Regions from separate parts of the Alteromonas sp. M12 genome, predicted to be linked through region 1. Evidence: predicted binding sites of a transcription regulator. Region 1 holds the regulator's gene; each other region holds the start of a gene.
The links. The regulator FNR, encoded in region 1, switches genes on or off when oxygen is low (the NO sensors DNR and NnrR bind a similar motif). The targets are predictions, from matches to a motif close to TTGATCTAGATCAA.
Positions count from the first base shown of each region.

Region 2: gltA (citrate synthase) is a predicted target of FNR. The motif match lies at 1,733-1,746, and genes of this name have one in related genera.
Region 3: ccoG (cytochrome c oxidase accessory protein CcoG) is a predicted target of FNR. The motif match lies at 1,530-1,543, and genes of this name have one in related genera.
Region 4: VUI23_RS21070 (STAS/SEC14 domain-containing protein) is a predicted target of FNR. The motif match lies at 1,952-1,965, and genes of this name have one in related genera.

Region 1 covers NZ_CP144164.1:2,537,511-2,540,761, reverse strand. The annotation lists gene ttcA (tRNA 2-thiocytidine(32) synthetase TtcA) at 1-258, opposite strand, end outside; gene uspE (universal stress protein UspE) at 395-1,327, opposite strand; gene fnr (fumarate/nitrate reduction transcriptional regulator Fnr) at 1,442-2,179, opposite strand; gene VUI23_RS10815 (sulfite exporter TauE/SafE family protein) at 2,205-2,870, opposite strand; gene ccoS (cbb3-type cytochrome oxidase assembly protein CcoS) at 2,867-3,052, opposite strand; gene VUI23_RS10805 (heavy metal translocating P-type ATPase) at 3,075-3,251, opposite strand, start outside.
Region 2 covers NZ_CP144164.1:2,254,208-2,257,458, reverse strand. The annotation lists gene sdhA (succinate dehydrogenase flavoprotein subunit) at 1-819, opposite strand, end outside; gene sdhD (succinate dehydrogenase, hydrophobic membrane anchor protein) at 816-1,166, opposite strand; gene sdhC (succinate dehydrogenase, cytochrome b556 subunit) at 1,160-1,534, opposite strand; gene gltA (citrate synthase) at 1,938-3,218, shown strand.
Region 3 covers NZ_CP144164.1:872,111-875,361, reverse strand. The annotation lists gene VUI23_RS03685 (malonic semialdehyde reductase) at 1-485, opposite strand, end outside; gene rutR (HTH-type transcriptional regulator RutR) at 821-1,498, shown strand; gene ccoG (cytochrome c oxidase accessory protein CcoG) at 1,645-3,075, shown strand; gene VUI23_RS03670 (serine/threonine protein kinase) at 3,072-3,251, shown strand, end outside.
Region 4 covers NZ_CP144164.1:4,900,275-4,903,525, forward strand. The annotation lists gene VUI23_RS21050 (alpha/beta hydrolase) at 1-36, opposite strand, end outside; gene VUI23_RS21055 (DoxX-like family protein) at 40-474, opposite strand; gene VUI23_RS21060 (hypothetical protein) at 465-920, opposite strand; gene VUI23_RS21065 (DUF1801 domain-containing protein) at 936-1,355, opposite strand; gene VUI23_RS21070 (STAS/SEC14 domain-containing protein) at 1,442-1,828, opposite strand; gene VUI23_RS21075 (2OG-Fe(II) oxygenase) at 2,095-2,769, opposite strand; gene VUI23_RS21080 (hypothetical protein) at 3,024-3,251, opposite strand, start outside.

The sequences.
Region 1 (3,251 bases):
GTAGTTAGGCAGTATCTCAGCGGGGAAGCCTGGTTGTTTCTGATCTAAATTAACCGCAATAATTTCAAATTTAATTGGCGCAATCTTTTGCAGAAACATTAAAATATCAAGCATGGTGTAACTGTCTTTTCCGCCAGACAGGCAGACCATTACCTTATCGCCATCTTCGATCATATTAAAATCGGCAATTGCTTTGCCTACATTTCGTCTTAGGCGCTTTTGAAGTTTATTAAAACTGTATTTTTTACTCTCAGACAGAGACTCGACCTTACTCATCTTATTCCTAGAAAAACATTGCTATCAGCGCGGATTATACCTGTCCTCATAAAGGACATAAACACCCTAAATTTAAATGTTTGCAGTCATTTTCTAAGAATCACAAGGTTATGTAAGGTTAATGTTTAAGAGGACACTCAAAGCCTTCTGGTTTAATTGCTAAAACGTCACAATTGAGTGAATCTATTGTATGTTCAGCCGTGTTACCGATAAGGGCGGCTGTAATACCGGTGCGACCTACAGTACCGATAACCACTAACTCTGCGTCGATAGCTTTTGCCACTGAAGGAATGACATCCTCAGGCAAACCTTCACTAAGATGCTGATTTTCTTGTGGGATATTGAATTCTTGAGCGTGCTCAAGCATACATTTGGCGTGGTGTTGTTTAACTGACTCTGTATAGCCAACCGGATCGAACTCTGGTATTTCGATGGCAATATTAACCGGTGTACCTGGGTAAGAATTAACCAAGTTTACATGTCCTTCCAGTAAATCAGCCATCAATCCAGCGGTTTTAGTGATTAACTTGTTTAAGCTATGATGTTCTTCATCTTCACTGCCCACATCTACCGCAGCTAAAATATTGCCATTAATAGGCCAATCATGTTCTTTAACAAGTAAAACTGGAACCGGTGATTTACGTAGGATATGCCAATCAGTCGGGGTGAATATCACTGACTTTAGGGTGTCATGCTCGTGGGTTCCTTTGACGATTAAATCATAGCTGTGATCAATCACTTCGAACAATACACTTTCATATGGCCGATTATGCCAGACCACTTTTATATCTACTGAAATAGATGAGTTAGCCGCTAGGGGTTCAACTATATTGGCAAGCCAATCGGTTTTGTCATCCACCACAGCTTGGCGCATCGTTTCTCTTTCATCCACGGTGAGCATAGTGGTCATTTCATAAGAGAAATCATATATGGAGAGAAACGCGGTAATACTAGCGCCGGTTTTTTCTGCCAATAAAAGCGCTCTTCTAAACGCTTTTTGATCTTCTGAAGTTGGGTCTACAACAGCTAGTATTTTGTTAAATACGGACATAAATTAATTCCCTTCAAACGTTTACACTACGTATATTAAGTGTATGGCTACTTTAGCTAGTTTGCCAATTAACAGACTAATTGTTTTGACCTGAATCAATTTAAATTAAAAGACTTAACCGCAGGCTTGTTTATTTAAAACGTGTTCACCAAGTTTCTCTCTAAGTACCGCCAAATTGAGAATTTGTATAAATTTCCCATCAACTTTGATGATATTTTCTTTTTGAAAACGGGTGAGTAAACGACTCACGGTTTCAACAGTTAAACCAAGGTGATTACCAATTTCGTTTCGGGTCATGGTTAAATTAAATTCTAATTCAGAAAAACCGCGAGAGCGAAAACGATCTGATAGATTAATTAGGAAGTGGGCAAGACGTTCTTCTGCTGTGCGCTTGTTTAATAACATCATGAGACTGTGATCTTGGTTTATTTCTGTGCTCATAATTTTAAGCATTTCTTTGCGCAGTGTAGGAAGTTGTGCGCTCATAATATCTAACTTGTCGTAAGGTAACTCACAAACCATGGAGGTTTCCATCGCTTGATTATAACTTTGATATTTTTCAGAAAATAGTCCATCAAAGCCGACAATATCACCGGGAAAATGAAACCCTGTAATTTGTTGTTCGCCATCGGGAGAGGTTATGTAAGATTTAAATGAGCCCGTTCTTACTGCAAACAGCGACGTAAATTTTTGCCCAGGAATAGTTAATTGATCATTTTTATGCAAAGGGCGCTTGCGTTCTATGATTTCGTCCAAACTCTCCATTTCAGTCTGATTCAGAGCCACCGGTATACATAGGTGATTAAAACTGCAGTTTTGACAGCGAATACTGAACTTGTTCGGATCTGACATTAGTTAATTCCAATTAATTCATTAGTTACCAATTATGAATCCCTTGGTAACATAAAATCAAGCCAAATAAGCATAATAAGACTGCAACGCTTCGTTTTACCACTGGTTGGGTCAACCATCCTCTTATTTGGCTGGCGCTGGCTCCCATTGCTAACATGATGGGCAAAGTTCCCAAGCCAAAGCAAAACATGGTGATAGCACCTTGTACCGCACTGCCGGTGGAAACACTCCATGTTAACGTCGAATAAACCAATCCACAGGGCAACCAGCCCCAGATTAGGCCATAGGGTACAGCATAGATTGGGTGTTTAAAGGGAATGAAACGCTTTGATATGGGACTAATTATACGCCAAAAAATAGCGCCAACTTTTTCTACTTTAACCAGTAGTTTTGACCACTGTCCCACATATAATCCAAGCAGAACCATAAATACTCCGCCAAAAAGAGTCAGTGCTTGAGGATTGATAAAGGATTTTGTGGTGACGATCTGACCCAACAGCCCAGCGATTGCGCCAGCGAAACTATAAGATAAAATGCGGCCTGAATTATAGGCAATTAAATACGGCCATTGTGACTTATTCTTTGGTAATGCAAAGGTAAATGAGGTCACAATTCCACCGCACATCCCAGCGCAATGCACACTTCCAGCAAGTCCGATTAATATTGCAGAAAACCAGCTTAAGTCGTTCATTTGTCGTTAGTTTTTGGCTTTTTTACTTGTACTTTTTTATCCACGTCATCATCGAATAGAATGTTGTATCCTTGACGCTCTAAATCTTCAAACTGATTGGATTTGACCGCCCAAAAAAAGATCCCTATGGCTAACAGTACTAGCACAATAGCGATGGGGATTAGCACATAAATGATACTCACTTTAATTTCCTATTAGCGCTGGTTAACGTAGTAAACGAATAGAGTTTGCGACCACAATAATTGAACTTAACGACATGCCAATTACGGCCATCCACGGGCTTAAATATCCGGCTACTGCTAGGGGAAGAATTAACGCGTTATAGCCAATGGCCCAAACCATGTTCTGTTTGATTTTGGTACGCACTTTAATCGCCATACT
Region 2 (3,251 bases), 280 kb from region 1:
CATGAAACGCTCACCGTCTTTATTAAGGAGGTATCCACCTTCACCACGGCAACCTTCGGTTACTAGCGTACCAGCACCGGCTATACCTGTTGGGTGGAACTGCCACATTTCCATATCTTGAACTGGAACACCAGCTCTTAATGCCATACCAACACCGTCGCCAGTATTAATGTGTGCATTAGTGGTTGAAGCGTATATACGCCCTGCACCACCGGTAGCCAATACTACCGCTTTAGATTTAAAGTAAACGACTTCACCACTTTCAATGTCAATAGCAGTACAACCGACTACATCACCATTTTGGTTTTTGACGAGATCAAGGGCATACCATTCACTGAATACTTTTGTTTTATTTTTAACATTTTGCTGATAAAGCAAGTGCAATAATGCGTGGCCTGTACGGTCAGCCGCTGCAGCTGTACGAGCGCCTTGCTCACCGCCGAAGTTTTGAGATTGACCACCGAAAGGACGTTGATAAATGCGACCGTCTTCAAAACGAGAAAATGGCAAACCCATATTTTCCATTTCAATGATCGCTTCAGGACCAGTCTTACACATATATTCGATAGCGTCTTGGTCACCGATATAATCAGAACCTTTAACCGTATCGTACATGTGCCATTCCCAGTTATCTTCATGGGCGTTTCCTAAGGCTACAGTGATTCCGCCTTGGGCAGACACTGTATGTGAACGTGTTGGAAACACTTTTGAAAGTAACGCACAGGACTTGCCTGATTGAGAAATTTGTAAAGCTGCTCGCATTCCAGCGCCGCCAGCTCCTACTACTACTGCATCGAACTCATGAACCGGAATACTCACTTCACACCCCACAAAACAAATAAACCAACTGCAACATAAACAAAAGCAATAATGTTAAGTACATATTGTAACGTTGCTCTTAAACCTGGAGCCTTGACATAATCGGTTAAAACTTGCCATAGACCAATTCTTACATGGTACATAATTGCGACTAGCGTAATGAAAGTGAAAACTTTCATAAATATGCTAGAGAACAAATCTCTCCATACTTCAAAAGTCACCACAGGAGTGGCGATAAAGAAATATGTCATGTAAAAAGAAAATAAGGTAATGATAAGTGCCGTAGCACGCAGAGTAACAAAATCTTGCACTCCATTACGTTTCAAACTCGCTTGTTCCGTTACCACAATATCACTCCTATAACGATAGTCACTAACACCCACAAACCAATAGTGGCTTGTGCGCTTAAATTACCTGACTGAATTTCTTCCCAATGACCCATGTCCATAATCACGTGACGGATACCGCCAAGGATATGATAGGTCAATGCGGATAAAGTACCGATAGCCACGAATTTACCAAGGGGCCCTGCCATAACTTCTTGCACTGTATTAAACCCATCAAGGGAAGATACAGATACAGCCCAAGCCCAGATTACGAAAATCAGAGCGAAGAACATTGCGACACCGGTTGCCCGATGTAAAATAGAAACTATAGCTGAAGGGGGAAAACTTATCGTATTGAGTTGCAGATTGACTGGTCTTTGTTTTTTCACTTTATGTGCCTGTAATCATTGTTGAGGTTTGACGCATTTATTTAAAGTTATTTTATTGTATAGTGCATAAACGAAAACTGAGTTGAACAAGTTCAACTGTTAACACTTTGTTAATTAACTATTAAACCTTTAACAACTAAGCGTTTTTTTTCATTTAGTGGCACAAAGTATATCCAGCGTTGAGCTTAATTACAATTTTTGTTCTAGATAAAAAAACTGTTTATTCAAAGTTTTCGATATTAATAGGTATTCTGAATACATTATGAGAATAAATATTAAACATTCATGTATTAAAATTGACTTGCAGCAACTTTCTAAGTACAAATAGCACACTTTTTTTCATGGCTGTTATTATTTAAGATATTTATAACAGTTTAAGAACTTAGTCTAAGGAGAACATCTTATGGCAGAAACTAAAGCCATTTTAAAGGTAGGCGACAAAGAGGTAGAACTTCCGGTACTTTCGGGAACTGCTGGGAACGACGTAATAGATGTTCGAGCTTTAGGCTCTAGCGGTTACTTCACTTTTGACCCTGGTTTTATGGCTACTGGTTCTTGCGAATCATCCATCACGTTTATTGATGGAGCTAAAGGCGTATTGCTTCATAGAGGTTATTCAATCGAAGAGCTTGCCAGAGACGCTGATTATATTGAAGTTTGTTATATGTTGTTACACGACAAAACGCCAACTTCAGAAGAATATGCTGATTTCAAAAACACTATTACACGTCACACATTGGTTCACGATCAATTAACAAATTTCTTTAGAGGTTTCCGCAGAGACGCGCATCCTATGGCCATGTTATGTGGAACAGTAGGCGCACTTTCTAGCTTCTATCATGATGATTTAGATATTTCAGATCCTGAACAACGTCTTCGTAGTGCATATCGCTTAATCGCTAAAATGCCTACTTTAGTAGCCATGTGTTACAAATATAATGTTGGTCAACCCTTTGTTTATCCTCGAAATGATCTAAGTTATGCAGAAAACTTCTTAAACATGATGTTTTCTGTACCAGCTGAAGATTACAAAATCAGCCCTGCTGTTGCTAAAGCTATGGATCGTATCTTTACGCTGCATGCTGACCACGAGCAAAATGCATCGACTTCTACAGTAAGACTTGCAGGTTCTTCAGGTGCTAACCCATATGCGTGTATCGCAGCTGGTGTTGCATCTTTATGGGGACCAGCTCACGGTGGAGCTAATGAAGCTTGCTTAAACATGCTGCAAGAAATAGGCAGTGTTGACCGTATTCCAGAGTTTATCGACCGCGCTAAAGACAAGAATGACCCTTTCAGACTAATGGGATTCGGGCACCGTGTTTATAAAAACCACGATCCTCGTGCAACTGTTATGCGTGAAAGCTGTCACGAAGTGCTAGAAGAAATGAATATCGATGATCCTTTGCTAAATGTAGCTATGGAACTTGAAAAAATCGCCTTGAGCGACCCCTATTTCGCAGAGAAGAAACTTTTCCCGAATGTGGATTTTTATTCAGGTATCATTCTTAAAGCAATTGGCATTCCTACTAACATGTTTACTTGTATATTCGCATTAGCAAGAACTGTTGGTTGGGTTTCTCATTGGCATGAAATGCTTAGTCAACCTGGACAAAAAATTGGGCGTCCTCGTCAGCTTTATACTGGTGAGAACTTAAGAAAATACACCCCAATTAAAAAATAACTTTTAGTTATGTTCAAAAATAGCGCCTTTTTT
Region 3 (3,251 bases), 1.7 Mb from region 1:
CTGTTTTCGAAGAAAATTTGATTCAGTAGTTCAGGATTAAACCCTGACATTGCCCCTGTGTCTAGCCCTAGCGCTCTGGCAGCACTAATTAAATAAGCGCCTTGTAGCGAACTATTGCGCATAGCGGTTTCATAGGCCGCATCAGGGCTGGATGTAAACCAACTGCGAGCATCAGCATAAGGAAACAACATAGGTAACTGTTCGTAAAACTCACTATCGTAAGCAACAATTACGGTACACGGAGCGCTCATGGTTTGTTCCACATTGCCCTTAGATAAAGCAGGTTTTAGTTTTTCTCTTGCCTCATCAGAGCGAATAAATACAAAACGAGCAGGACTACAATTTGCCGAGGTTGGGCCCAACTTAACTAGGTCATATAACTGCAACAATAATTCTTCAGGTATGTTTTGGTCTTGCCAAGCAGTGTGAGTATGGGCATGAGTAAATAATTGCGCTAACGCGGTGTCATCTAATTGGGTTGTCATGTTTTTAAATTCCAAAAATGGGTTGGGTTAAAGGCACTTCACATTAAGCTTCTATTTAACATCCATTCAAATGGTGATTGAGGGGTTAAAATAAACGCTGACTAAACTCGTCAGTTTTATACTCTACACCTATGTTAGCCATAAACAAAAAAACTGTCATTTGGCATCTATCATTCCACCAGCTTGCAGTTTAGAAGCTGCACAAAGAGCTAAACATAAGAACTCCAATTAGGCTAATTATTAAAAATTACAAACTCTTGGGATTGCTTAATTTCTCAATCTTGGTTAAAACATAAAGGACAGGGAATAAACTAAAATGGGATATAAGTAGACATATGAGTTCAACATTAGTGAAAAAAACACAAAAAAAGTCGAAACGTGTCTCAAGCCCCAAAACGCAAAGTAAGCGTACTGAAGCAAAACGCAATAAACGAAAAGTGATAATGCAAGCGGCCCTCGACTTGTTTTCGAGTAATGGTGTGCACGGCACAAGTGTTGAACAGATCGCAGACTTAGCCAAAGTATCGAAAACAAACTTACTCTACTATTTTGCTAGTAAAGAACAGCTTTATGTAGAGGTAATTCAGCAATTATTAGACGTTTGGTTAATGCCACTACAGGGGTTTAATTCAGAGCAAGATCCCATCGAAGCCATTTCGAATTATATCGAAGTAAAATTAGCTTTATCTCGCGACAACCCCAAGGAATCTCGTTTATTTTGTATGGAAGTAGTGCAAGGTGCTCCGCTTTTGTTCAATCAACTCGAATCACCACTGAGGGCAATTGTTGAAGCCAAAGTTCAAGTTATTTCAGGTTGGATTGAAGCCGGTAAACTGGCGCCAATCGATCCCTATCATTTAATTTTCAGTATTTGGGCAACAACCCAACACTATGCTGATTTCCGTGTGCAAGTGGAGGCTGTAACCGGTCAAAATTTAGATGACCCGGAATTTTTTGCGTCGACCTTAAATAACATTCAGTCTATTGTTCTTAACGGGGTGCGACCTAAATAGGGTTGAATCGATAAAAAAACCAGTTAATTCATTGATCCAGATTAACAACTAGCGAGCAGTCTGTGCGATAATAGGGGGATTAATTACTAACCTATAGAAATTTCGAATTCGCCGGAGTTTCTAGCAGTCCCGTAAAGGAAAGATGAATGAGTGAACGCATTCCAATCAAAGATATATCCGCTGTAAAAGTTCACCAACCAGAAGCCAGTCAACACGAAAACGCGTACACCCCACGAAGTCGAATATATGTCCGCGCTGTTGAAGGCACACTAGAAACCTTTCGACGTTTTTTTGGCTTAATATTTCTTGGCATTTTTGCGCTCATCCCGTGGATTCAATTTAACTCACATCAAGCGGTACTATTTGATATTGGAGCTCAGCGCTTTAATATATTTGGTCTGACTCTTTGGCCTCAAGATTTAACCTTATTGGCTTGGATCCTTATTATTGGTGCCTTCGCATTATTCTTTGTAACCACCTTTGCCGGACGAGTTTGGTGTGGCTTTATGTGTCCACAAACCACTTGGACTTTCATTTATATTTGGTTTGAAGAAAAAATAGAAGGTGCTAGAAACAAGCGGATTAAATTAGACCAGCGTGAAATGGATTTCGACAAATTCTGGCGAAAGGCGCTGAAACACTTCGCTTGGGTGTCGGTGGCCTTGTTAACAGCATTGACCTTTGTCGGTTATTTCACGCCGATTAACCAGTTATTTATTGATTTCTTTACCTTTGACGTTAGTTTTTGGGCGGGCTTTTCAGTCATTTTCTTTACGGTTTGCACATACGGTAATGCTGGCTGGATGCGTGAAATTATGTGTACTCACATATGCCCCTACGCCAGATTTCAATCAGCAATGTTTGATAAAGATACCTTTACCGTTGCGTATAATCCAACTCGAGGCGAAAAACGAGGACCTCGTTCCAGAAAAACCAGTCACGAAGAGATTAAACAAAAAGGCATTGGTGACTGTATCGATTGCAACTTGTGTGTTCAAGTGTGCCCAACAGGTATAGATATCCGCAATGGTTTGCAATACGAATGTATTAACTGCGGTGCCTGTGTAGACGCGTGTAATGGGGTAATGGAAAAAATGAATTATCCCAAAGGACTCATTAGCTTTACGTCAGAACATGAATTGGCCGGCGGTAAAACTAAGATATTCCGTCCCAAATTGATTGGTTATGCCATAGTACTGTTTATCATGACCTCTCTTTTGGCCTATGAAATTATTGCACGGGTACCACTAGAAGTAGACATTATCAGAGACCGAAATTCGTTATTCAGAGAAACAAATGATGGTCTAATTGAAAATGTTTATACCTTAAAAGTACTGAATAAATCCCAAGCTGAGCACACCTATAAAATTGATGTGGTTGGCTTAGAAGGCAATAAATATATCGGTCCAACTCAGGTGACTGTTGCTGGCGGGGAAGTGTTGAACTTACCTATTAGCATCGCAATCGATCCCTATGCGTTAAATGAAACCGTGACTGAATTTCAGTTTAAGGTGACCTCAACAGACAGTGACGATCCTGTTCAAATGAGTGAAACTAGTAAGTTCATATATCGATGAGTGACTCAATTGCGACTACCTTTGATTTTGCGCAACTTGGTCCTGATACAATACTGGATGCCATTGAATCCCGAGGATACCTAGTAGATTCGGGCTTGTTGGCACTGAACAGTTATGAAAACAGGGTTTATCAATTTATTTGCGATGATAAGCGTCGATATGTGGCTAAGTTTTAC
Region 4 (3,251 bases), 2.4 Mb from region 1:
TATTGAGCCCAAGAACGTCATTATGCGTTTTACCATTTACTATTCCATACTACTTCTGTGCACATTACATTCTCCACTTCCGGTTAATCTCGTCTGTTGCCGCGGAGTCTGTTGTAGCAACACAAAACTCAACACAATTAGTGGAATGTTTGTTGTCACTGGATTAAATGCTTCCACTAAAATTTGCGGAATGAAAATTAACGTGAATATCAACAAAGCTGCCAAATTAAGAGCGCTAAAGTAAATCAGTAACCTATTTTTGTAAAACAAAATCAAAGCAACCCCCAAAATTATCTCAGCCACACCGGCACATCGCGTAATTATTAAACTTTGCTGGGGGGAAAACCCAAGGCTGGCTGTCATCAGCATTTCCAACGGCGCAACATGCAACAACTTAGGCACTAAGCCGTGATAAATCCAAGCCAAGCCTATGGTAAACCTAGCTAGCTGCACAACCGACACAGTTAACAACATTCAAACTGTTCAAAGCGTAATTTTTTACGATAAAGGTAGCTAGAAACCAGCAAAGGAAAAGGACAAATGAAGGCGAAAAGAGGATTGTAATCGATGAAAAATAACGTACACAACACGCAGCCAATGCCACCACAAATCAGGTGAAAACGATAAAAAGAAATACTCTCTTCGTAGGCATCAGGAAACACTAACTTTAACAGCAATTGGAATAGCCCCCAAATGCCAACTGAACTCAAAATAATACCAAAAACAATTAAATAACCAATCTCAAAACCACGACTGATCATTTCCATGCCAACGATAAAGCCAGAATCTATCACTGCGATCCATAGCGCAACAACCGCGCAAAAACCACAAAGAGATTCGACCAAAAATAGGTTTTTCTTGGCTTTTTTCACCTTGACTGAGACTCGTTCATCGATTTCATCTGAATAAAATACTAACACGCAAATACTGTGTTTTTAACACCCTAACAAAGGCAGATGTTTAATTTTATGGTATTTAAGAGTGAGTGCTATGCAATGGTATAGCTCAGTTTCAGGCAATTCGAGCGCCAATGGCAACAAAATTGCTCGATTGCCAACAAACTGCAAGCGTCTGCAGTACAGTTCTTTAAAGGTTTCTATTAACTTAGTTTGGCAGTTAACATAAATGAAGATATTGTTTGGATCTTTAGGCTTCCAATCCATTCTTAGGGTACTACCGGTTTTGCTAAGGTAGCTCGGTTCTCCCCACTTCAACGTCTCTTCGAGGTATTTTACTTCGGGGGTATTAGTTGCCACACGTAAAATTAGGTCGCGTAAACATAACAACTGGTTGCGTGGTTTTTGTGGGTAACTATTGATTCGGTTTAGCACCGACTGCCCTTGCGTAAAGACCATATTGCTCCTGTACTCAGGTTAATTACCCACAAAAATGCAAATCAATTTCGCCACTTATGGTCGCTAAACTTGATTGTTTTTGTCGCCTATACTGAAGGTTTTAACCATTCCATTGCGTCTTCAGGATTGTCAAAGTACTTTACTTCACCGGAAATAAACCAAGTGCCAATCTTCGCCGCATACTGTTGCCATTTTTTACTGCCATAAATAGCGATTTTGTTGAATTCATTGTTGTACTTTAAACCAATTTTGAAATCATCCCAAGCCGCCCTTAAATCCCAGCCTTCTAGTTCAGTTGCATCTATGAAGGCGTTAACTTTCGGATCTTTCACTTGGGTTAGCGCAGAGTCAATAAGTGGTGTGATAATTTCGTAATCTTCGTGAGTTAACTTTCCAACAATTTGCATGGATAGGAAAAAATTCTGTTCTACTCGTTCAATACCAATAGATAAGCCGTGTTTTTTTACTTTCATCATACTAATTCCTTATGCTCAGATTAGATTCAAATGCAGTCTCGTATTGCTGACTGTATGATCAAATTATACTCGCTATAAGGAATACATTGCGGCTTTCATGAAAGTTTTCAAACCCATAACTTGATTGAAATCAAAAGAAACGAATTTAATTTTCGTCAACTTTTTAGATTCATCGAGTCAGTGCTACTGTAAGCTCAAAATTAACCTTCTTGTGATTGGATTGACGATGCTAGCCAGAGCAAAATCTGGATTACACAAAAAACTTATAAAGGAGGATCCACTCGTTCAGAAACAGAAGTGTTGACTCGATACCATCCGGCAATTGAATAGCGATCACGTTGCGCTGGCAAAACTTCATGGGGAAAATCTTCACTTAAGAAAACCACTATGGTTCCCATCAACGGAACAACTTTAATCCCTTCAATGTCGTTATCGTCGGTAAACAGGACTAACTCACCACCGTCATCGATTGCCCAACCAGAATTAAGGTATGTCACTATTGATAACACACGCTGGGCTTCGCCTTTAAACGCATCATAATGACGTTTGTAATACATTCCGGGGGCATAATGCGCAAAGTGACTTTCAAACGAAAACAAGCCAAGAAACAATCGGCTATTTAAATAGCGTTGTAGCTGGGCGGTCCAATTTAACCACTCAACTTCCTCTGGTGATTTTCCGGTGATCCAACAAATTTCGTCGGTTCTGACAAATTCATTTTTCAGGTAATCATTTCCTCGGCCAATGCCAGCAGCCTTAAAACGTTGCTCGTCCATTTTCAGCTGATATTGGCTCATGGAAGTGCAAAGCGCACTTGGTAACGCAACAGGTTTAATGCTGTACCCTTGGTGATATAAATCATCAGCAATAGCCGCAAACAAGGTTTCGTCAAAACCACTGTTATCACTTTTCAGAACCAAAGATTGGATGGCGCTCACGTTTGTTACCTTACAAAAGCCTAATTAATTTAAATTGAAAGAAAATGGATGATTATCTGGAGATGTAAAATGCAAAAAAACGCCAATTAACGCTTAAAATCTGTGCAATACTCGCCAGGGTGGCGAGTATACGACCATTTGAACATTTTACTAAGTTTATTATTTATCTAAAACGTAATTACCGCTTACGCACCAATTATAAGCCTGTAACGACATAGCAGTAGCGCGTTTTTTTATAGGGTTTAGAGTAGGTTTTAAGAACAATTAGCCACTACCGAGCGCGCCTCTTGCCAAGCAGTGTCGGCATCAAAATCTTCAATAAGACCATTGCTGTGTTTTTGTTCTGTAAACGAGCCTATGCCATGTTGGATCATGTAAGTGGGTATATAGGTAGGCTTCCCTAGTTTTTTCAGATGTTTACAAGTAGCAGAATTATTCGATGTTTTCTGCATTATGTAAGTTAATAGTTCATTCAAGGTTTG